Regions from separate parts of the Peribacillus sp. TH16 genome, predicted to be linked through region 1. Evidence: riboswitches for the same ligand, from Rfam matches in the RefSeq annotation. Region 1 holds a riboswitch; each other region holds the start of a gene.

Region 1 (7,331 bases):
TTATCCTTCCCAGCAAAAACTAGATTTTGAGGAAAAATGAAAACAAATAGGATTATGACTGATATTAGCCACTTCGTCTTCATAATTACATTTCCACCTCCACTTTTTTATAACACTTATATTACGAATCATAACCTTGCTGTTATACTAATTCAAGATAATATTTAAATATTTAGAACTTTCAGGAATATATTATTAGTTTTTATCTTACACTATCCAACTTTTGTTCTAAATCCCTTAGTCATGTGAGTATTCCATTAATTCCAGCAAATCATTTATTATATTAAAATATCAAATTATCCTTATTATGAAATCAGAGAGGTATGAGAAAATAGCTCATAATATTAAAGAAGGAACGACTTCTTCCTTCGTCTTTGACTGCATAGGTCAAAGTAATTTTGCCGGTAACTTGATCGCTTCTGATTTGAATATGACATTTATAAGGAATCATGTTTGCAAGGTTGCAAGAAAATCATACGTTGAAAAACAGTGTCTTTCACAAATTACATAATAAAAGCAATACGACTATTTCCTCCGTCCATTTGGGTTTATTGGTGTAATTTTAGGTATAGAATCATTACTTCGAAAAAAACTATTAAAATAGCTTGAAAATCAATGTCCTTGTCCTATTGTTTTTCTAATAACTTGTAATACCATTGTTTCTTTTCCACTTTATTCTTTTTCGCTATAATGAGATAGATAGTGAGAAAGAAGGTGAACACGATGCTTGAAAAGCTTAAACAAAAATTCCCAAACGCTCTTTCCAATATACAAGATACGAAGAACATTACTTCTTATATTTGGTTTGAAGACTCTATTGGGAGCACAATCGGTATTCCCCGTTCAGAAATTTCGGCCGAGGAAATCCGTTTGTTGGAACTACTCTTTACTCCTTTATTTTACCAAAATAAAATTAACACGTTTCCTCACACACCATGGAATACTTTTTTATTCGAACCGAATGCATCCTTGCCTTTAACAAGCTGGGAGAATGTCCGGTTTATCCACTTTAATCTGACTCATGCTGATTTTTCGCACTCCCATTTCGAGGATGCCTTCCTCGCATTTGTCCCATCTGATTCAGTCTTGATCTGGGAAAATGAAAAGGCGGGTATTTTAATTGAAACAGACACAGATGAGTCGTTATCAAAAAATGAACTGCTTGCTATTTCAACCACGCTTGAGAGTGATTTTTATGTTAAGACTCGAATGTTTACCGGTCGCTTTCACTCTGTAAACCAAGAACTCCCTTATCACAGAAATCAGGAGAATAAGTGTTTTGACCTGGCACAATTGCATTTGCCAGATTTAAAAGTGACTGATTTGGCCGACATCATTCCTCACTCACTGATAAGTGACCAATCTGCAACGAGTAAAACTTGGTATATCAATGAAATACTCGGTAAAACCATGAATGATACTGAACTAATGAAGACGATAAAAACGTATATTGAGTGCAATTCCAATGCAACCTATGCCGCAAAGCAACTTTATATACATCGAAACAGCCTACAATACCGAATAGATAAATTTACTGAAAAAACTGGACTCGATATTAGAAACTTTCCGCATGCCTTGGCTGCTTACTTAATTCTTTTGCTGAATGATTAACTACTATTTGCAAAGTTAACAAAGGAATTATTATCCTTTTTTGTGCAGTGTGCCTATACTTTTTTCCAATTTGATAGATTAGACTATAGTTATTGGTACAAGTAATTAGGAGTTTAAAAGGAGGAATTTTCATGGCAGAGTTAGTATTAGATCATATATTTAAGGTTTATGATAAAAAAGAAACAGCTGTTAAAGATTTTAACCTTCGTGTGGCCGATAAAGAATTCATTGTTTTCGTGGGACCGTCCGGTTGCGGAAAATCGACGACTTTACGGATGATTGCGGGACTTGAAGACATTTCCCAAGGAGATTTATATATTGACGGCAAGCGGGTCAATGATGTCCCACCGAAAGATCGTGATATTGCGATGGTTTTCCAGAACTACGCCTTATATCCTCATATGTCCGTCTATGACAATATGGCATTTGGATTAAAACTCCGTAAAACGCCAAAAATGGAAATCAAGCAGCGGGTCAATGACGCAGCAAAAATCCTCGGTCTAGAAGACCTTTTAAATAGGAAACCGAAAGCACTTTCAGGTGGACAACGCCAGCGTGTGGCACTCGGTCGTGCAATTGTACGAGACGCAAAAGTTTTTTTAATGGATGAGCCATTATCAAATCTTGACGCCAAACTCAGGGTTCAAATGCGTGCTGAAATCGCAAAACTACATAAACGACTGGACACTACAACAATTTATGTCACTCATGATCAAACAGAAGCAATGACCATGGCCACACGACTTGTTGTTATGAAGGACGGTATCATCCAGCAGGTCGGCGCACCAAAAGACGTGTACGAGAAACCAGTGAATGTCTTCGTGGGTGGCTTTATCGGATCACCAGCTATGAACTTCTTTACCGGAACATTAAAAGAAGGCATCATTAAAATTGGGGAGCAAACGCTTGAAGTACCCGAATTGAAAATGAATACGCTGCGTGATCAAGGCTATATCGGAAAAGAAATTATCCTTGGCATCCGTCCAGAGGATTTCCATAATGAAGGGGCTTACATCAAGGAGTCTCCAAACACTACATTCACGGCTCAAGTCGATGTAGCTGAACTCATGGGTGCCGAAATTATGCTCTACTCGACATTCGCTGGCCAGGACTTCGTCGCGCGCATCGATGCAAAAAACATCATCCAAGCAGGCGATAATATTGAACTTGCTCTCGACATGAATAAAGCCCACTTTTTTGATAAAGGGTCCGAGCAGCGCATTTTTGCTGAAGGAGAATCACAAATGGAGTATGGCTTGAAGTTACTTTCTAATTAAATTTCATATCAAAACAAAGACCCGTTCATATGAATGGGTCTTTGTGCGTATATTTCAGCTAAGGTCTTGAACTCTACTATATCTATAAAATCTATTCCTGCACAAGTACCACTTCATCATGTCCACATTTAGAGCAGTTCATGATGTGTGGACATTGACCTTTTTGGAGCGATTGCGGGTATCCATCGTTTTGCTTAAGCGTATCTATATCCATGTATGCACTGTATGAATCAGCATAATCCATGAATTTCCCTTTATCATCAAGATCACTGCCACATTCCGGGCAATTCATATGAATTTTTCTGAGGCCGTTGCAAAGCGGGCATAAAGCCATTGTATTCCCTCCTGTTCTAGAAACTTATATACCCAGTATTTGTTTATTCTATTATTTTAACACCTTAAAACACCCTCCCTAAAAACAGCGGGAGGGTGATCATAGGCAATTATTTATTAACCATGTTAGCAGGATCTACCCATGCTTTAAATTCATCATCAGTCAAGAATTCCAATTTCAACGCTGCTTCTTTTAATGTAGAGTTGTCTTTGAATGCAGTTTTGGCAATTTTAGCTGCTTTTTCATAACCGATATGTGGGTTCAATGCTGTTACTAGCATAAGAGAACGGTCAACATTTTCTTTGATTTTATCTTCATTCGCTGTGATGCCTACTGCACAATTATTGTTGAAAGAGTGAATGCCTTCTGTCAATAATTTAACAGTTTGTAGGAAGTTATAAATGATAACTGGTTTGAATACGTTCAATTCGAAGTTACCTTGGCTTGCTGCAAAGCCGATTGTTGCATCGTTACCAACAATTTGTGTCGCAATCATTGTCAACGCTTCACTTTGTGTAGGATTTACTTTACCTGGCATGATAGAGCTGCCTGGCTCGTTTTCAGGAATAGCGATTTCACCGATTCCGCTTCTTGGGCCGCTTGCCAGCCATCTAACATCGTTCGCAATTTTCATTAAGTCCGCTGCTAATGCTTTTAATGCGCCATGAGCGTAAACAATTTCGTTATGACTTGTTAATGCATGGAACTTATTATCCGATGTTACGAAAGAATGTCCTGTATCCGCCGCTATTTGTTTTGCAGAAAGTCCTGGAAATTCTTTTTTCGTATTGATCCCAGTACCTACAGCTGTACCGCCTAGTGCTAGATTCAATAGTTTTTGACTGCTTTCTTCAATCATCACTAAGTCTTTATCAAGCATCGCTTTCCAACCAGAGATTTCTTGGCCTAAAGTTAGTGGTGTTGCATCTTGAAGATGTGTACGTCCAATTTTCACAAGATCCCAGAATTCTTTTTCTTTTGCTGCAAAAGTATCACGAAGTACTTTAATAGCCGGTACTAATTTTTCAGCAACTTCCATATAGGCTGCAATATGCATAGCAGTTGGGAATGTGTCATTAGAGCTTTGCGCCTTGTTGACATCATCATTTGGGTGAAGGGTTTCGGACTCACCGTTTTCTTTTAACCATTCATTCCCTTTGTTAGCGACCACTTCATTCACATTCATATTACTTTGCGTGCCACTGCCTGTTTGCCAGACCACAAGAGGGAAATGTTCATCAAGTGTACCTTCTAGAATTTCGCCACAAATTTTAACGATGGCATTCTTTTTCACTTCAGAAAGATCACCAAGGTCATAGTTCACTTTAGCTGCCGCTTGCTTTACATATGCAAACGCACGGACTAATTCAATCGGCATTTTTTCATTACCAATTTTGAAGTTGTTACGGCTTCTCTCGGTTTGTGCTCCCCAATACTTATCAGCAGGAACTTTCACTTCACCCATCGTATCTCGTTCGATTCTGTATTCCATGTGTTCTCCTCCTATGTTTGCACTATCCACCGAAAACCTTATGTATATGAAATGAATAATGACATATTATTAATTCTTCTCTCTATACATTGTACAAACTTTATTATTTTAAAGCAAAGAAACAGAACAAATCCTTCCCTATATTTCAGAAAATCCATTTAATTAAACAAAGTCTTTTAAAGAATCTCAACACCTTATACCATCGCGTTTTCCACAATATTTAGGGGTTTTTCATTGGACCAATCATGTTTTGACAACGCTAGTCTTAATTAACCAATAAAGAATTATCGAGCAATATTTTCCCAGAATGTTCTTGACAGCACTTTATATATATAGTAAATTCAAAAGAAATTGAATAATCTAAACTCTTATCGAGAGAGGTATAGGGAATGGCCCGATGACACCTCAGCAACCTTCATTTGTTTCAAACCAATGAAAAGGTGCTAATTCCACAAGTTTGTGAACTTGGAAGATAAGAAGAATGACTCGTCCATGCTTAACCAAGTCTTCTTCTTAAAGAAGACTTTTTTTTATTTTATAAAACACAAAGGAGCAGTGAAAACTATGTATAAAACAGAAACATATCTTGCTCAACTAGGTAATCGCAGTGAAACGGCGACAGGAACAGTCAATCCGCCGGTTTACTTTTCGACAGCTTTCCGCCACGAAGGAATTGGCCAATCAACTGGATTCGATTACACAAGGACAGGTAATCCAACACGTCAACTTTTGGAACAATCCATCGCCAACCTTGAAAGAGGTGACCAAGGATATGCTTGCAGTTCAGGAATGGCGGCCATTTCTACCATACTAGCCTTATTTAAATCAGGTGATGCATGGATAGTCAGCGAAGATCTATATGGTGGTACATATCGTTTGCTAGAACAAGGTTTTAAAAAATGGGGCTTACAGTGTGACTATGTAAACACTTGTTGTTTAGAGGATATCGAAAAAGCTATTACTCCTCAAACAAAAGCCATCTTTATCGAAACTCCCACTAACCCTCTTATGCAGCAAACAGATATTAGCGCTGTTGCCGCACTTGCCAAACAATTTAATTTACTGTTGATTGTTGACAACACTTTTTATACGCCGCTTCTGCAGCAGCCTATCCTGCTTGGAGCCGATATTGTAATCCATAGCGCAACGAAGTATCTCGGTGGTCATAATGATGTTCTTGCTGGACTAATCGTGGCTAAAGGTGCAGAATTATGTGATTCGATTGCCTTCCATCATAATGGAACAGGAGCGGTGTTGAGCCCATTTGATTCATGGCTGTTAATGCGCGGAATGAAAACCCTGGCACTGCGGATGGAACGTCATGAAAAGAACGCCAAAATCCTTGTAGATTATTTATCAGAACATGAATGTGTAACGGACGTCCTGTATCCCGGCAGAGGTGGTATGATTTCTTTCCGGATAATTGACGAAGCAGCGGTCAATCCATTTTTACAATCACTTTCATTAATTTCATTTGCAGAAAGTCTTGGAGGCGTTGAAAGCTTCATCACCTATCCTGCTACACAAACACATGCCGATATCCCTCTTGAAGTTAGAACTGCTAATGGGGTTTGTAATCGACTTCTACGCTTCTCGGTTGGCATCGAAGACAGCGACGATTTAATTCAAGACCTGCAACAAGCATTTGCACATGTAAAAAGGGAGGCACTACGATGACTAATCATGATTTCAGTTTTGAAACCAAATTACTTCATAACCAGCATAAATTCGATCCGACAACAGGCGGTGTGAGTGTCCCTATTCAGCACGCTTCCACTTTCCATCAAACTGATATCGATACATTCGGCAAGTACGATTACAGCAGGAGCGGAAATCCAACACGGGAAGCACTTGAAGATATCATTGCCGAGCTTGAAGATGGTACTCGCGGCTTTGCCTTTTCATCAGGTATGGCGGCCATTTCAACAGCATTCCTTCTGCTTTCTGCTGGCGACCATATCGTCATCTCAGAAGATGTGTATGGCGGTACGTTCCGGATGGTTACAAGCGTGTTGACCCGCTTCAACATCGAGCATACTTTCGTTGATATGACGGACCTCGAAAGCGTTAAAGCGGCCGTTCAACCTAATACGAGAGCGATATACATTGAAACACCTTCAAATCCATTGCTTAAAGTGACTGATATTAAAGCCGTTTGTGATATCGCAAAAAAAGTCGGCGCATTGAGTTTTGTCGACAATACATTCTTGACACCAGCTCTGCAAAAACCGCTGAACTTAGGGGCGGATGTTGTCCTTCATAGTGCGACGAAGTTTTTATCCGGACACAGTGATGTCGTAGCTGGGCTTGCTGTCGTAAAAGATCCTGAATTGGCTGAAAGACTCGGTTCCCTTCAAAACTCCTTTGGAGCGGTACTTGGTGTCCAGGATGCCTGGCTTGTTATGAGAGGTCTGAAAACCTTGTCTGTACGAATGGAACACTCTCAAAAAGGAGCAGAAAAAATTGCAGACTACTTAAAACAGCAGCCATTAGTGAAAAAGGTGTATTACCCTGGGCTTACTGATCATCCACAGCATGCAATCCAGGAAGGACAGGCCCTTGGTGCAGGTGCAGTTTTATCATTTGAACTAGAAAGCGAGGAAATTTTCCGCTCATT
Region 2 (7,331 bases), 260 kb from region 1:
TGGCACCTGCGAATGAACTAAGCATAAAAGCTGGTAAAAAACCAAAAATAGCTGCTTTTTCTCCCAATAGGAGGACAGCAAGGGGATAACAAGCTAGGGATCCAAGAATGCCGGTCCCTATCACTTCCCCTAAACAAGCGAATTTCAAGCTTTGTGTTTTTCGATAAAGGACGGCAGCCAATAGTGCACCGATCATGCTGCCCGGAAAGGCGAAAATTGAACCTGTACCAGACATGTTTCTAATGATGGAAACTAAAAAAGCTTGTGTTACCGCATAAGCCGGTCCCAATAAAACGGCTGTCATGACATTTGCCAGATGCTGAATCGGAAAGATTTTTGCAAATCCGGCCGGGATGAAAATGAATGAACTAGTTATGGTAGTAATGGCCGTGATCATGGCAGTCAACGTCATTTTCTTGATTGGATTCATCATCATGCCAACATCCTACAGTGGCCAATCCTGCTCATTTTGAACCATATCCCAGAATAAATATTCATAACGGGAAGTCACCAAAAAATGCTTCTCTAATCTAAGAAGTTCCTTTTCAGGCATGCCTTCTGTTAACTCTTCCAACAAAGCAATCAGCCATTTGTGTGCTTCACCGAATTCAGGAGACGAATATGATTTAATCCAATCAGCATAGCGATTGTTTTCTAATGCTTCACCATTTTGTTCTTTTAATAGCAAACCGATCTCATAATAATCCCAGGCGCATGGAAGGAGGCAGGCTATCAGGTCGGCCAAAGTCCCATTTTGGGCTGCATTTAGCATGTAACCCGTATAAGCTAGAGTGGTTGGAGTAGGTTCTGTATTTTCCAATTCGATTGAGCTGATTCCGAACTCCAAAGCATAATGTCGATGGATATCCATTTCTACTTGAAGGGTTTCATTCAAAATACTTGCAAACTTAGCCATGGTTTCGAGATTATGAGCTTTGATGACTCCTAACGCAAAGAGTTTGGAATAATCCATAAGATAGATATAGTCCTGCTTTAGGTAATAGGCAAATTTCTTTTCTGAAAGCGTCCCATCTCCAATCGCCTGAACAAAGGGATGTGTATGGTTCCTTTTCCAGATTCCTTTTGCCCGTTCATGAAGTCTATCACTGAAGGTTTCTAATTTTGTATTCTCCATGGTACATCCTCCTTGAAATTTAAAATTTACTAAAATTGTAAATAGTGCATACACTATCTGATCAACAAAAAAACCGCTCTCTGAAAGAAAGCGGCTGTTACCGAGGAAGAAGCAAATTCCTTCTTACAGCCTGCTTCCCTCCGCTGGTATGACCAGATCAGGTGCAAAGGGTTTGATTCTCAGCAAAAGTGCTCCCCTAGCAGTCTAATTATTCACCTTTTCCATCTGAAAAAAAAAACCGCTCCTGAAATACGGAGCGGGGCAGATGGATAAAGTCATGTGTTTAAAGACGATATCATCCACTTCCCTCCGCCGGTATGATCCGGTTCAGGTTCAAAGGGTCCGGAACAAATTCCATCTCAGTCTTAAAAAGACTCCCCTAGTGGTGTGAATGTATGTAATTACTGACATCATATCAGAAAGCCAGGAAATTGCAACCCAATTTGAATGGGGTCTATAGAGAATACCTATCAAAAAAAGGGAGAACCATGTGATTGACTTTTGAAGAATATTGGGATAAAATCATGTCTACATCATTTATATATTGAATTCTTATCCAGAGAGGTGGAGGGACTTGGCCCAAAGAAACCTCGGCAGCAGACCCATTTTGGGAACTGTGCTACATCCAACAAGCATACGCTTGGAAGATAAGAAGAGCCGAACGGACTACTGTAAGCCTCTTCTTGAATTAGAAGAGGCTTTTATTTTTGTGAAATAACGTTTAGTGACATAATAGAAAAGATATAATTTGGTGAAAATGATACCTGTTACTACAATTTAGCTCATATGAAGGCGGGCTGATGAAGACAAGGAAAGGAGCCATTTACATGGCAGAATTATTTAAGAGAATTGAACAGAGGAAGGCATTGCTGATTGAAGAGTTATTAGCGAATGGAGTTTATAAAACCTCTGATGAAAGACATCTTTATGATGTTCCTTTAAAAGTGCTTGAAGATGAATATAAGATTGTTATAAATAGACCTAATATCGAGTCTCCTTCAGAGTGGATGACATAGTAAGAGTTCTTAAAATACTTTACTATCTTAAAATATTATTTAATTTGATGAATATTATTAAAGCATTCGCAGTGTACATGAGTGAATGCTTTTTTATATTTGTCTAGAATATAAAATGTCACAAAAAAGACACAAACAGAGAATGGAATAGGCTTTTTGTCACATTTATTTTGTGGAATAACACATTTTAATTTCCATATATGGTTGATTTTAACTACTTATTTCTTTATCATAAAAGGTGTAAGAAAATTGAATAAATAGGAAGTGACTATAGATGCCCCCAAAGATAACCGTAGAAAGAATAGAAGAAAAGAGACGGGAAATGATTAAATTGGCAGCTGATTATGGTTTTACAAGCCTTCTAACTGTTCAAGCAAGTCAAGAATTGGATTCGCTGTTAAATGCTATAACAAATAAAAGAAAATCAGAATATTTTTTACTTAAAAAATTTTATAGTGATTTTTAAATTTCGTCAGTGACTTTAAAATAGATTCCTTCATTTAAACTAAAAAAGGCTACTGCTGAATGAAGGCAATAGCTTTTAAGTAATGAAATTCAAATATTAACACGCTTACCAAGGATTACTAAATCCCGTTCAATACCATCTAGCTCGGCAACTTGAGGTAAATGCGCCCATTCTTCAAAACCAAATTTAGAAAACAGTCTTATGCTCGGTGCATTGTGAGCAAATATAAAACCAAGTAGTGTCTTAACTCCTAATTTTGGACTCACTTCAATTGCCTTTTGAATCGAAATTTGTCCAATTCCTTTTCCCCGGAAATAATCATCAATATATATGCTGATCTCGGCAGTGGAATCATAAGCTGGCCTACCATAGAAAGATTGAAAACTCATCCATCCAGCAGTTTTTCCTTCGAATGTAATAATATAAAGCGGTCGTTTTTCTGAATGATGTTCCTCAAACCATTTAAGCCTCGATTGCACTGAAACAGGTTCTGTATCTGCAGTGACCATCCTTGAAGCAATAGTCGAATTATATATTTCGACTACTCTTGGTAAATCTGTTAGTTCTGCATCCCTAAAATCTATATACTGATCCATCATTTTAACTCCTATCCTTATTATGTATACAATCTCCAGAAACATGGGATTCCCACCCTATTTATGAATAAAAGGAGGTTGACGAAAACCCGTTCCATTGAATGCTTTTATTGTATCATACACTTTTTACAGTTTATCTGACAATTCATTTTTTGCATGTTAAGTATGTTCATTTTTGGGGTAATTACAAGATAAAATACTTCATAGTAAATACATTACATAAGGAGAAACAAATGAAAAAAATAGTAGGTTTATTTGTAATTGTACTAGTTATTTGTTTTGCTGCATATAAGTTTCAGGCTTCAGAGTCGGAAGATGTGATGGCTTTTGGAGATTCGTTAACCTATGGAAAAGGTGATAAGGATGGGGAAGGTTATGTAGAAGGTCTGGAGGATGAATTGAATAACCCTGATTCTGAAAAAAAAGTCCGTTTTTGGAATTACGGTATTAAAGGCCAGGAAACAGATGGTGTCATTGATCAGCTTGAAGATAATCAAATTAACACGAAATTGGACAAAGCCGACACGTTTATTGTTTATATTGGAACAAACGACTTGATTAACAGTAATGGAGGTAACTTGAAAAAAATAAGTGATCAAAAAATAAATGATGGTAAACGAGAGTATATCGACCATCTAAATAAGATTCTTTCTACACTATTAAAGAAAAACAAAAAAGCGGATATACTTGTAGTTGGGCTGTATAATCCAAAAAAAGATGATCAACGACTTGAAAAGCACGTTCATGATTATAACCAATCAGTAAACGAGGTAGTAGAAGGGGATAAAAGAATGATATTTATCCCTACTAATGATTTATTTGAAAATAAAAAGAAAAAAGAGTATTTCAGTGATAAAATTCATCCAAATGAAAAAGGGTATCAGCTCATTACCAATCGTATTTTAGAGAGCTATGATTTCAAATAAATTCAATAAAAGTGCACAGAAGTAATACTTCTGTACACATGGCTTATTATATATAAATCGGACCTGTTTCATTGAAGGCGGTTGTGCAGTTGTTATGTAATAGCCGCCTTTAATTGAGGGAATTGCAAGTCATGAAGCTGCCTATATCTGCCGTTACTTGTCAATAACTGTTCATGCGTTCCTTTTTCATGGACACTGCCTTTTTCAAGAACGATTATTTGGTCAGCATTTTGAACGGTTGATAATCTATGTGCAATGACAATTGAAGTCCGATTTACTAATAAACGTGACAATGCTTCCTGGATTAAATGCTCGGATTCCGTATCTAATGCTGCTGTCGCTTCATCGAGAATGATGATTTGTGGATTCTTCAAAAGTGCCCTAGCAATGGCGATTCGCTGCTTTTGTCCTCCTGAAAGTTTGACGCCTCGCTCTCCAATTTGAGAATCGTAACCATTCGGAAAGGCCCTGATAAAGTCATGAGCATTGGCTGCTTTAGCCGATTCAGTGATTTCATCGTCTGTTGCATCAAGTTTTCCATAAACGATGTTATCGCGGATTGAACCATTGAATAAAATGATATCCTGAGAAACAATCCCCATTTGGCTACGTATAGATTTCAGCGACACATCACGGATATCAAGACCGTCCATTTTGATTGTTCCTTGTTGTGGATCATAAAATCGGATTAAAAGGTTTGTAATTGTCGATTTCCCTGCACCAGAAGAGCCGACGAGAGCTGTTATTTGACCAGCTTTCATCGTTAAGTTTAGTTTGCTAAGAACCGGAACACTTTCATCATAAGCAAAATCAACTGATTGAAATTCAATTTGTTTTTTTATTGAAGGAAGCTCAATTGCATTTCCTTTGTCTCTGATTTCAGGTTGTGTTTCCATAATTTCTGTAATACGCTCAAAAGCTGCAGCTGACTGCTGGACAATGCTGATTACTCGGCTGAAATTGCGAACAGGACTCTGCAGTAATCTCAAATAGGCGAGGAAAGCTACTATTAATCCCACTGTAAATGCACCTTCCATCACTTGCCAAGCCCCAAATACAATAACAGCAACAAGACCAATATTGTTCAATAAATCGATAACCGGACCAAACATGGATCGCAAGCGAACCGATTTAATGTTAGCTACCATGTTTTCATGATTACGTTCTGCGAAACGTTTCGATTCAAATTCTTCATTGGTAAAAGATTGAATGAGTCGCATTCCTGAGATAGAATCCTGTAACTGGTTGCTGACATCTCCTGCAGAACTTTGAACAGACCTAAACGACATTCGAATACGTTTTCCAAATACCCTTGTGATATAGAACATGAACGGGAATGTAAAAAGAAGGACAATGGTCAGTTTCCAATTAATGAAAAGCATATAGACAGCGACTGCAACAAAAGTTACCATGTCTGTTACGACTTGCAGCATGCTTGAAGAGATGAGTTGTTGTAGTAAATTGACATCATTAGTCAGCCGTGACATTAAGTCACCCGTTCGGTTTTTATCAAAGAATTTCATATCCAGCCTTTGAATATGTTCATACATGCTATTTCGTAAATCCATAATCGCTTTTTGACCGACTTTGGAAACGATATAGCTGTTAAAGTAGTTTAGTAAAGCTAATAAAATAGCAGCTCCAAGAATTCCTGTGCCTACCCAAATCAAGGAGTCATATTTTTTTTCGGGAATGATTTCATCAATCGTATACTGAGTCAACTGTGGGATGGAGAACTCAAGTAAAGAAATGAACAACATTATACATAATATCAAGGAAGAAAATTTCCATTTAGATGGGACACGATTAAACATTTGCCTGAGCATCGTCCAAATGCTTCCTTTGGAAGGCTTTGCATTAATGACGCTACGTCCTTTGTGGCTGAATGGGATATGTCCTCCGCTCATAACGATCACTCCTATTTTGACTATCTTTGATGAATTTTGAAAGTCATTTGTATTAGGTGAATAGTACCTTTATGACTATCATAGAGCTTTTCTAAAAATAGACAACTTTAAATCGGTTTTCTTCCTATCTAAAAGTGTTTTTATTTTACACCTTTATACAGAACATGGAATAATTGATGGAGTTTAACTAAGCTTTCGGGAGGAGATGCTAAAATGGAAGATAACAAAAAAATTAGGGAAGAACTATTAGAAGCGGTTAACAATTTATCGGATGAACAGCTGAATGCCCATCCAGAAGAAGGCCGCTGGAGCATTATCCAGGTATTGAATCATTTATATTTAATGGAGCGAGTGATAACAAAGAGTATTGCCGACAAGTTAAAAAGCGATGAGAGTATCCCTGCAGAAGATAAACCGATAGAGTATACTCTAAATCGTGAAGTGAAGGTCTCGGCGCCGCCATTTGTCATTCCATCAGAAGCATTTCAAACTTTGGACGAGGTTAAGAATAAATTGTCCGAATCCCGCCAGGCATTTATACAAGTTGTTGACAGCGCAAATGAAAAAGATCTTGAACAAAAGTCATTCCCTCATCCATTGTTTAAAGAATTAAGCTTGAAGCAATGGATTCCGTTTGTGGGTTTGCATGAAAAACGACATTTACTGCAAATAGAAGAATTGAAGTCAAAGTTATAATAGAAGAAAAACTCATCCGCTTTTGGTTGAGTTTTTCTCATTCAGACAGTTATTCGTAAAGGAAGGATTGTTCAGTGAAGGTTAACTGGGTAAAGGCATGTCTGATAATAGGCTTTTTCGGGTTACTGCTAGGGTTCATGCTTAAGCATTTGCTCCCCCCCGATCTAGATAAAATTAAACTGACTGACGAGTTGCATCCGATAGTCGCTGAAAAAAAAGAAAAGCTCATTCAACAGGCTAATGAAAAAGGTATCGTGGTAATCATAACGGCTGGATTCCGTACTTTAGAAGAGCAAAATGACCTCTATGAAAAAGGACGTTTAAAGTCTGGAAGCATTGTAACTAATGCAAAAGGAGGGGAGTCGCTTCATAATTTTGGATTGGCGATAGATTTTGCACTCCTTAACAAACAAGGGGAGGCTATTTGGAATATGGAATATGACGGCAACGATAATGGGGAATCGGATTGGATGGAAGTCGTCTCTATCGCGAAAGATTTAGGATTTGAATGGGGAGGAGATTGGTCAGGTTTTAAAGATTATCCTCATCTACAAATGACCTTTGGCTTGAGCTTACGAGAGCTACAACA
Region 3 (7,331 bases), on a different contig from region 1:
TCATAAAATGATTTTGGATACTCGGAATTGCATTGATGCTAATAAACATAACATCCAAATTGCCAACTTAGGCAATGTATTCGAATATAAAACAGAACATTTGAAAGAAGTAAGGAAAAAAATGATTATCTAATAAACAACTGATTCTGCAAGGCCGGATATGATAGGGATCTAAAGGGTGTTGACTCAGTCAGCACCCTTTATAGTTGTGCAACATGTTAAAAAAATCATTTGAAATAATAATAGGGATCGGATAATTATTATATGTTCTGTAAATATGACTTCCTATGGGACATGGGAAGAGCAGAATTGGTTGGCTTGGCGCCACCTTCTCCCTATTTATAGGTGGCGGACCAAGAGGGAGTGGAATCATACGTATGAAAAAAGTATGATGAACTTTCTAGTTTATTATATTGGCAAACAAGGCTGTAGAGGATTTGGCTCAGGAGACCTTTGTCTGGGCTTTTGTGAAACAAAGGGGATAAGACACCAGCTGGAACATAGGAGACAGCCTCTTGGCTGTTTTTAATTCAAAAATACTGGCGCTTCAGGTTAATGTGGCTTTTACAGGAGTAAGATCGTGATGGCCGATTTATCGTTTAGATTAGTCAGTTTATAAAGAAAGGACCAAGCAAGTTTCGCTTGGTCCTTTTGTTTTCTATTTATTAAGATTAAGCAGTCGGACCGCCAAGTTCTTCAATTTCACTTGGAACGTTTCCGAATTTTTTAAAGTTTGCACGGAATTGAGCAGCAAGAGCTGTTGCTGTTTGTTTATATGCAGCAGGATCTGCCCAAGTCTTGATTGGTTGAAGCACTTCGTCAGGAACACCAGGAACATGAAGTGGAATATCCAAACCGAAGATATCGTCTTTGATAGTCTCGATGTTTGCTAATTCGCCTTCAAGTGCTGCTTGTACCATTGCACGAGTGTAAGCAAGTTTCATACGGCTACCAGTTCCGTATGCACCGCCAGTCCATCCAGTGTTGACAAGGTATACTTTTGCGCTATGCTCGTCAATTTTATCTCCAAGCATTTCAGCATAGCGTGTAGCAGGAAGAGGTAAGAATGGTGAACCGAAGCATGTTGAGAATGTAGCTTCTGGTGAAGTTACTCCTCTTTCAGTACCAGCCAATTTACTTGTGTACCCACTTAGGAAATGGAACATTGCTTGTTCTTTAGAAAGTTTGCTGATTGGAGGCAGTACGCCTGAAGCATCAGCAGTTAAGAAAATGATTGTATTTGGGTGTCCTGCGATACTTGGGTTCACGATGTTATCAATCGCTTGCATTTGGTATGCAGCACGAGTGTTTTCTGTTAATGAACTATCATCGTAGTTTGCTTCACGTGTTTCCGGGTCAACAACTACGTTTTCCAATACGGCACCGAAACGGATGGCATCGAAAATTTGCGGTTCTTTTTCACGTGAAAGGTTAATTGTTTTTGCATAGCAGCCGCCTTCGATGTTGAATACACCGTTAGAAGACCAGCCGTGCTCGTCATCACCAATCAGTTTGCGATTAGTGTCTGCAGATAAAGTTGTTTTACCAGTACCAGACAGTCCGAAGAATAAAGCGACATCTCCTTCACGTCCTACGTTAGCAGAGCAATGCATTGGAAGGATTCCAGCCTCTGGAAGTAGGTAGTTCATGATTGAGAAGATCGATTTTTTCATTTCACCTGCATATTCCGTTCCACCGATTAAGATAGTACGGCGTTCAAATGAAACGATGATGAATGTTTCGGATTGAGTTCCGTCTACTTCTGGATCTGCTTTGAAATTAGGTGCAGAAAGAATCGTGAATTCTGATTCGTGACCTCTTAGTTCTTCTTCATTTGGACGGATGAACAAAGTGTGAGCGAAAAGATTATGCCATGCATATTCATTTACAACTTGGATAGGAAGACGTGATGTTTCGTCCGCGCCAGCGAAACCTTTGAAAACAAAAATCTCTTCTTTTGCTTTTAGGTAGTCAACTACTTTATTATATAGTTTATTGAATACTTCTTCAGAGATTGGTTGGTTTACGGAACCCCAATCTACTTTGTCTTTCACAGAAGCTTCGTCTACGATATATTTATCTTTAGGTGAACGGCCAGTATATTTGCCTGTTTCAGCTTTTACTGCGCCAGTTGATGTCAGAACGCCTTCGTTTCTGCTTAATACTTTTTCAACCAATTGGGGAACTGAAAGTTGAGTTTGCACATTATTTCCTGCCAATAATTGGTGTAACTCATTAGAAACATCTACAGAATTCATATATGAGGTACCTTCCTTTGTTTTAAGTTTTTATATTACAATTAGTATAACACATTCACTTAAATAGTCTATACTATTTATTTTTTTTGTGATATTTTTTATATGGTTTCCTTAATCATTTTTTAAAATGCGTTATGAACCGAGTTCGGGTTCCTGCATATACTTGAATGGAGGAATCTGAACTGGGTGGTGTAATTAGGAAGAAAGCCCATTATCAAGATTAGAATCTTGATCGAATGGGTCTCGTTTCAGGAATATAAAAAAGGTTTTATTCTTTTAATTAATAGGAAGAAATTAAGAAAAGAACAACTTGCTATTACATCAAAAGGCAAAATCCTAAAAAGTTATTATGCGGTTCGAAGTCAGATTTTTCAAGTTCTTTTATCTATGGTAATTTTCTACATTTTCGTTTGTTTTCTACATCGAAAATCCAATAATGACAGAGGATTAGCACATTTTTTATCGTGAAAGCTGTGATGGGGAAAAATGTTCTTTTTCGAAAAGCATTGACAGATTCCGACCAAATACGATAATATCTTAAATTGTACGGATTCTCTTATCCCGAGTTGGTGGAGGGACAGGCCCTTTGAAACCCAGCAACCTGCCATATTGAACTTGACTCCAAGATCAATCGCCGAAAATAAAGCGATAGTTCTTCAAGGAATAGTGGTGATGGTGCTAACCTGAGCAAGGTAAAAAACCCTTGAACGATAAGAGTGAAAGGATAGATGACAGAATTTTAAACCTTTCCTCATTTGCCAGGGAAGGTTTTTGTGTTTTTTAGTAATTCTGTGTCTATAGTTGAAGCTAATAAGGGAAAACGAGTTCCGTAAAAAAATCAGGCTTTTGCCTACAACATACTAACTTCCAAGGAGGAAATATGATGTCAAAGAAACGTCTATTTACTTCTGAATCTGTTACAGAGGGCCATCCGGACAAGATTTGTGATCAGATTTCAGATTCCATTTTAGATGCTATCCTTGCTAAGGATGCAAATGCACGTGTTGCGTGTGAAACAAGTGTAACAACAGGTCTTGTACTTGTTGCTGGTGAAATTACAACGTCCGCTTATGTGGATATTCCACGTATCGTTCGTGATACGATTGCAGGAATTGGTTACACACGTGCGAAATACGGTTTCGATGCTGAAACTTGTGCCGTATTGAGTTCTATTGATGAGCAATCTGCTGATATCGCAGCTGGCGTAGACAAAGCGTTGGAAGCTCGTGAAGGAAATATGTCAGATGAAGAAATCGATGCAATCGGTGCAGGGGACCAAGGGCTTATGTTCGGTTTTGCTTGCAATGAAACAGAAGAGCTTATGCCACTTCCGATTTCATTAGCTCATAAACTTTCATTCCGTTTGTCTCAAGTTCGTAAAGATGAAACGCTTGCTTACTTACGTCCTGATGGTAAAACACAGGTAACGGTGGAGTATGATGAAAATAATCAACCTGTAAGAGTTGACACAATTGTTATTTCAACACAACATGATCCAGAGGTAACTCTTGAGCAAATTCAAGCTGACTTAAAAGAACATGTGATTAAAGCAGTTGTACCAGCTGAATTAATCGATGCTGGGACTAAGTACTTCATTAACCCAACTGGCCGTTTTGTAATTGGCGGACCTCAAGGGGATGCTGGTCTTACTGGACGTAAAATCATCGTTGATACGTACGGCGGATACGCTCGTCACGGTGGCGGTGCATTCTCCGGTAAAGATGCTACAAAAGTTGACCGTTCTGCGGCATACGCTGCTCGTTACGTTGCGAAAAACATCGTAGCTGCTGGCCTTGCTGACAAAGCGGAAGTACAATTGGCATACGCAATTGGTGTGGCAGAGCCTGTATCAATCTCGATTGATACATTCGGAACAGGAACAGTAAGCGAAGAAGTACTAGTTGATCTAGTACGCGCTAACTTCGACCTGCGTCCAGCTGGTATCATCAAAATGCTTGATCTTCGTCGCCCAATCTACAAACAAACAGCTGCTTACGGACACTTTGGCCGTACAGATGTTGATCTTCCTTGGGAACGCACAGATAAAGCTGAAATTTTAAAAGCACAAGCGTAATCAAATAAAAGTAAAAGGTGCCTCGCAACTAGCGAGGCACCTTTTTCAATTGTGAAATGGATTAAATTTGTCGACTAAGGGAATAATTCAAGAAATCCTATTTAAACCAGCCATTTAGTTTTTTTACTCGTGAATTATGTAGTTTTTTACTCGTGAATTTTAGTTTTACTCGTGAGTTTTAGTTTTTACTCGTGAGTTTTGGGTTTTACTCGTGAATTATGTAGTTTTACTCGTGAATTTTAGTGTTTTACTCGTGAGTTATGCAAGTTTACTCGTGAGTTTACATGAATTATTTAATGCGTTCTGCATGTTTATAGTATTGTCCTTTTTCAGCATATTCTCGGACGATACGTTCCATATCCTTGCGATCTTCATCGTTAATTTCGCGTACGACTTTAGCTGGACGGCCGAATGCCAATGTGTTTGGTGGTATGACTTTGCCTTGGGGAACAAGACTTCCAGCACCGATAAAAGCTCCTTCCCCGATCTCTGCTGCATCAAGTACAATCGTCCCCATGCCGATTAGAGCTCCTTTACGAACTTTGCAGCTATGTAAAATAACCTGATGGCCGATGGTTACTTCGTCCTCAATAATTAATGGATTATTTGGACTTTGGTGAAGAACGCTGTTATCTTGTACACTTACTTTATTACCGATTATAGTAGGGGCTACGTCGCCACGTATAACGGTATTAAACCAGATTGACGTTTCGTCGCCGATTTTCACATCACCTGTCACGACTGCATTTTCAGCAATATAAGCGCTTTCAGAGATTTCAGGTTCTTTACCTTTAAATGGATAAATAATCATTTTTAATCATTTCCTTTCCGAAGTAGATGTTTTTATGTATTATTTTAATATACCGTATGTAAATAGACTTGGCTATTTATAATAAAAATGTAGAACTTATTAGAGTTCCTTTTTGTCGAAAATCATGAATATGGTTATAATTTATATATATTATTTTTCAGCTATCATTGATCGTATACAACAAGAGAAAAGTGAAAGGGGGATTTCGAATGTGGAAATGGGAGACAGAAGGAGACGCAAAAGGCGTCATTGTCATCATTCATGGGGCAATGGAGCATCACGGCCGATATAAGTGGGTAACACAAATGTGGCTTTCAGCCGGATATCATGTTGTCATGGGCGACCTTCCTGGGCAGGGGATGACAACTCGTGCCTACCGGGGACATATCGATTCCTTTGACGAATATTTAGACGAAGTAAAAAGCTGGATAGAAGATGCCTACGAATATTCGCTGCCAGTCTTTTTGCTTGGACACAGCATGGGTGGTTTGATTTCGATACGCTTACTTCAGGAAGAAGAGTGGGATATTGCAGGGGTGATTTTATCTTCACCATGTCTGGGCCTCGTGACGAAGCCCCGCAAGTTCTTAACAGCCATTTCGCATGGTTTGAACCTCGTGATGCCTAAGTTCAGAGTCGATTCCGGCTTAACTCCTGAAATGGCTACGAGAAGTTCTGAAGTCCGTGAATCAGATAAAAATGATACATTATACATTACAAAGGTTTCGATTCGCTGGTATCGTGAGCTTGCACAGGCTATGAAGGATGCATTTGAAGAGATTCCTGAATTTCAGGATGTGCCTCTTTTGTTGATGCAAGGCGGAGATGACCGAATCGTGAATAAAAAGGCGGTTCGTGAGTGGTTTAATTATAACTTGGCTAGTGAAAAACAATACAAAGAATGGCCAAAACTGTATCACGAAATCTTCAACGAACCAGAGCGGGATGACGTATTCCAATACGCATTGAGTTTTGTTGAAAATCGTTTAAAAATATTAGGGTATGTTGTTTGAAGGTACATACTGCTGGATAAATATAAAAAGCTGCTGAAGCGATTATCAGCAGCTTTTTTGTTTTATCCAGCGTTTGTAAGTAATTCGTTCGACTTAATGACGGGTGCCCAATAAGTAACCGGATACATAAATTGGTTCAAGTGTGTAAGCTCTTTTTTATTGGATAAGGCAGCAGACAAAAGGTAAATTGATTTGAAGCTTAAGTCATTCGCGAATAGGTCTAAGAGGGTCGCCTTCATATTCATGATCTCTTCATGTCCTTGAGTGGAAATCACTAAATCGAGTTGAGGCAGGAATTTATCAAAATGATTTTCAAACTGTTTCAGGTCTTCTACCGTTGTTTGTTTCTCTGTTAATGAGTTAAGGGAGCTGACAAATTCTCCATATTCCTCACTTGTGTCTCGTTTGATTTTTTCAGTCAATATATCTGTCAGTATTGCAGTCGACAAATGTTCCATTTTTCTGCACCTACTTATCTGTTTTTAATCATTATAATAGTTATAGACTAAAAATTCAAAAAGTTCTGTTTGGTAATATTTTAAGATAATTTGTTTGCAATAAGAATAGTATCCCTTTAACAAGGGGATGAATATATCTCAACTTATCTAAGGGGAAAGGTGTTCAAAGTAAATGTAATCTAGAGCGAATTTAGTAATGACTGCTTTTTTTGTTCATTCTTATCAGGAAGTTTGCTTTAACAAAGAGGAAAAAAATCATATTTTTTGGTAATAGTCACTGGCTTGCCCTGTAACATGTGTACTATTGCTTACTCATAACACATGGGAATGATTTTCGATGAATATGAAAAACACCGTTTTAATGAACGGTGTTAATTGTGGTTATCTCTTTTCAATTGCCACTATGAATGGCGGATTATTGGTTTGATTAATGAAGTCATATTTCAGGACATGGGCTTTTTGCTGAGGGAGATCCTGAACATAGTGTAATAATGCGTCCCGTTCCGTAGCACCTTCTGGATGACCGTGATAGATGACGAGGATGATGATACCTTCGGGAGCCATCATTTCGAAAAGCTGTTCAATTGCAGATATCGTTGTATTAGCTTGGGTGACGATTGATTTGTCTCCACCAGGAAGGTAGCCCAGGTTAAAAATAGCTCCAGTAATATTCCCAAAATGTTCTTTGCTGATGTATTTGTTCATCTGCTCGTGTCC

Evidence for each region. Region 1 has a riboswitch for S-adenosylmethionine ahead of JFV29_RS07160 (methionine biosynthesis PLP-dependent protein). Riboswitches for the same ligand answer to the same signal wherever they lie in the genome.
Region 2: another riboswitch for S-adenosylmethionine. It lies ahead of JFV29_RS05880 (Fur-regulated basic protein FbpA); the one in region 1 lies ahead of JFV29_RS07160 (methionine biosynthesis PLP-dependent protein).
Region 3: another riboswitch for S-adenosylmethionine. It lies ahead of metK (methionine adenosyltransferase); the one in region 1 lies ahead of JFV29_RS07160 (methionine biosynthesis PLP-dependent protein).

The regions. Positions count from the first base shown of each region.
Region 1 is NZ_JAEKEM010000002.1:1,476,907-1,484,237, forward strand. It holds gene JFV29_RS07135 (penicillin acylase family protein) at 1-83, opposite strand, end outside; gene JFV29_RS07140 (PucR family transcriptional regulator) at 724-1,611, shown strand; gene JFV29_RS07145 (ABC transporter ATP-binding protein) at 1,743-2,888, shown strand; gene JFV29_RS07150 (hypothetical protein) at 2,980-3,222, opposite strand; gene fumC (class II fumarate hydratase) at 3,332-4,714, opposite strand; SAM riboswitch class I at 5,080-5,193, shown strand; gene JFV29_RS07160 (methionine biosynthesis PLP-dependent protein) at 5,279-6,391, shown strand; gene metC (cystathionine beta-lyase) at 6,388-7,331, shown strand, end outside.
Region 2 is NZ_JAEKEM010000002.1:1,218,480-1,225,810, reverse strand. It holds gene thiW (energy coupling factor transporter S component ThiW) at 1-430, opposite strand, end outside; gene tenA (thiaminase II) at 446-1,135, opposite strand; TPP riboswitch at 1,254-1,343, opposite strand; TPP riboswitch at 1,423-1,526, opposite strand; SAM riboswitch class I at 1,685-1,789, shown strand; gene JFV29_RS05880 (Fur-regulated basic protein FbpA) at 1,936-2,151, shown strand; gene JFV29_RS05875 (aspartyl-phosphate phosphatase Spo0E family protein) at 2,426-2,617, shown strand; gene JFV29_RS05870 (GNAT family N-acetyltransferase) at 2,707-3,213, opposite strand; gene JFV29_RS05865 (DUF459 domain-containing protein) at 3,447-4,139, shown strand; gene JFV29_RS05860 (ABC transporter ATP-binding protein) at 4,232-6,046, opposite strand; gene JFV29_RS05855 (DinB family protein) at 6,260-6,742, shown strand; gene JFV29_RS05850 (M15 family metallopeptidase) at 6,817-7,331, shown strand, end outside.
Region 3 is NZ_JAEKEM010000009.1:2,209,194-2,216,524, reverse strand. It holds gene JFV29_RS24640 (nucleotide sugar dehydrogenase) at 1-133, shown strand, start outside; gene pckA (phosphoenolpyruvate carboxykinase (ATP)) at 672-2,258, opposite strand; SAM riboswitch class I at 2,812-2,975, shown strand; gene metK (methionine adenosyltransferase) at 3,139-4,332, shown strand; gene JFV29_RS24625 (gamma carbonic anhydrase) at 4,622-5,140, opposite strand; gene JFV29_RS24620 (alpha/beta hydrolase) at 5,353-6,156, shown strand; gene JFV29_RS24615 (hypothetical protein) at 6,219-6,614, opposite strand; gene JFV29_RS24610 (tRNA (mnm(5)s(2)U34)-methyltransferase) at 6,996-7,331, opposite strand, start outside.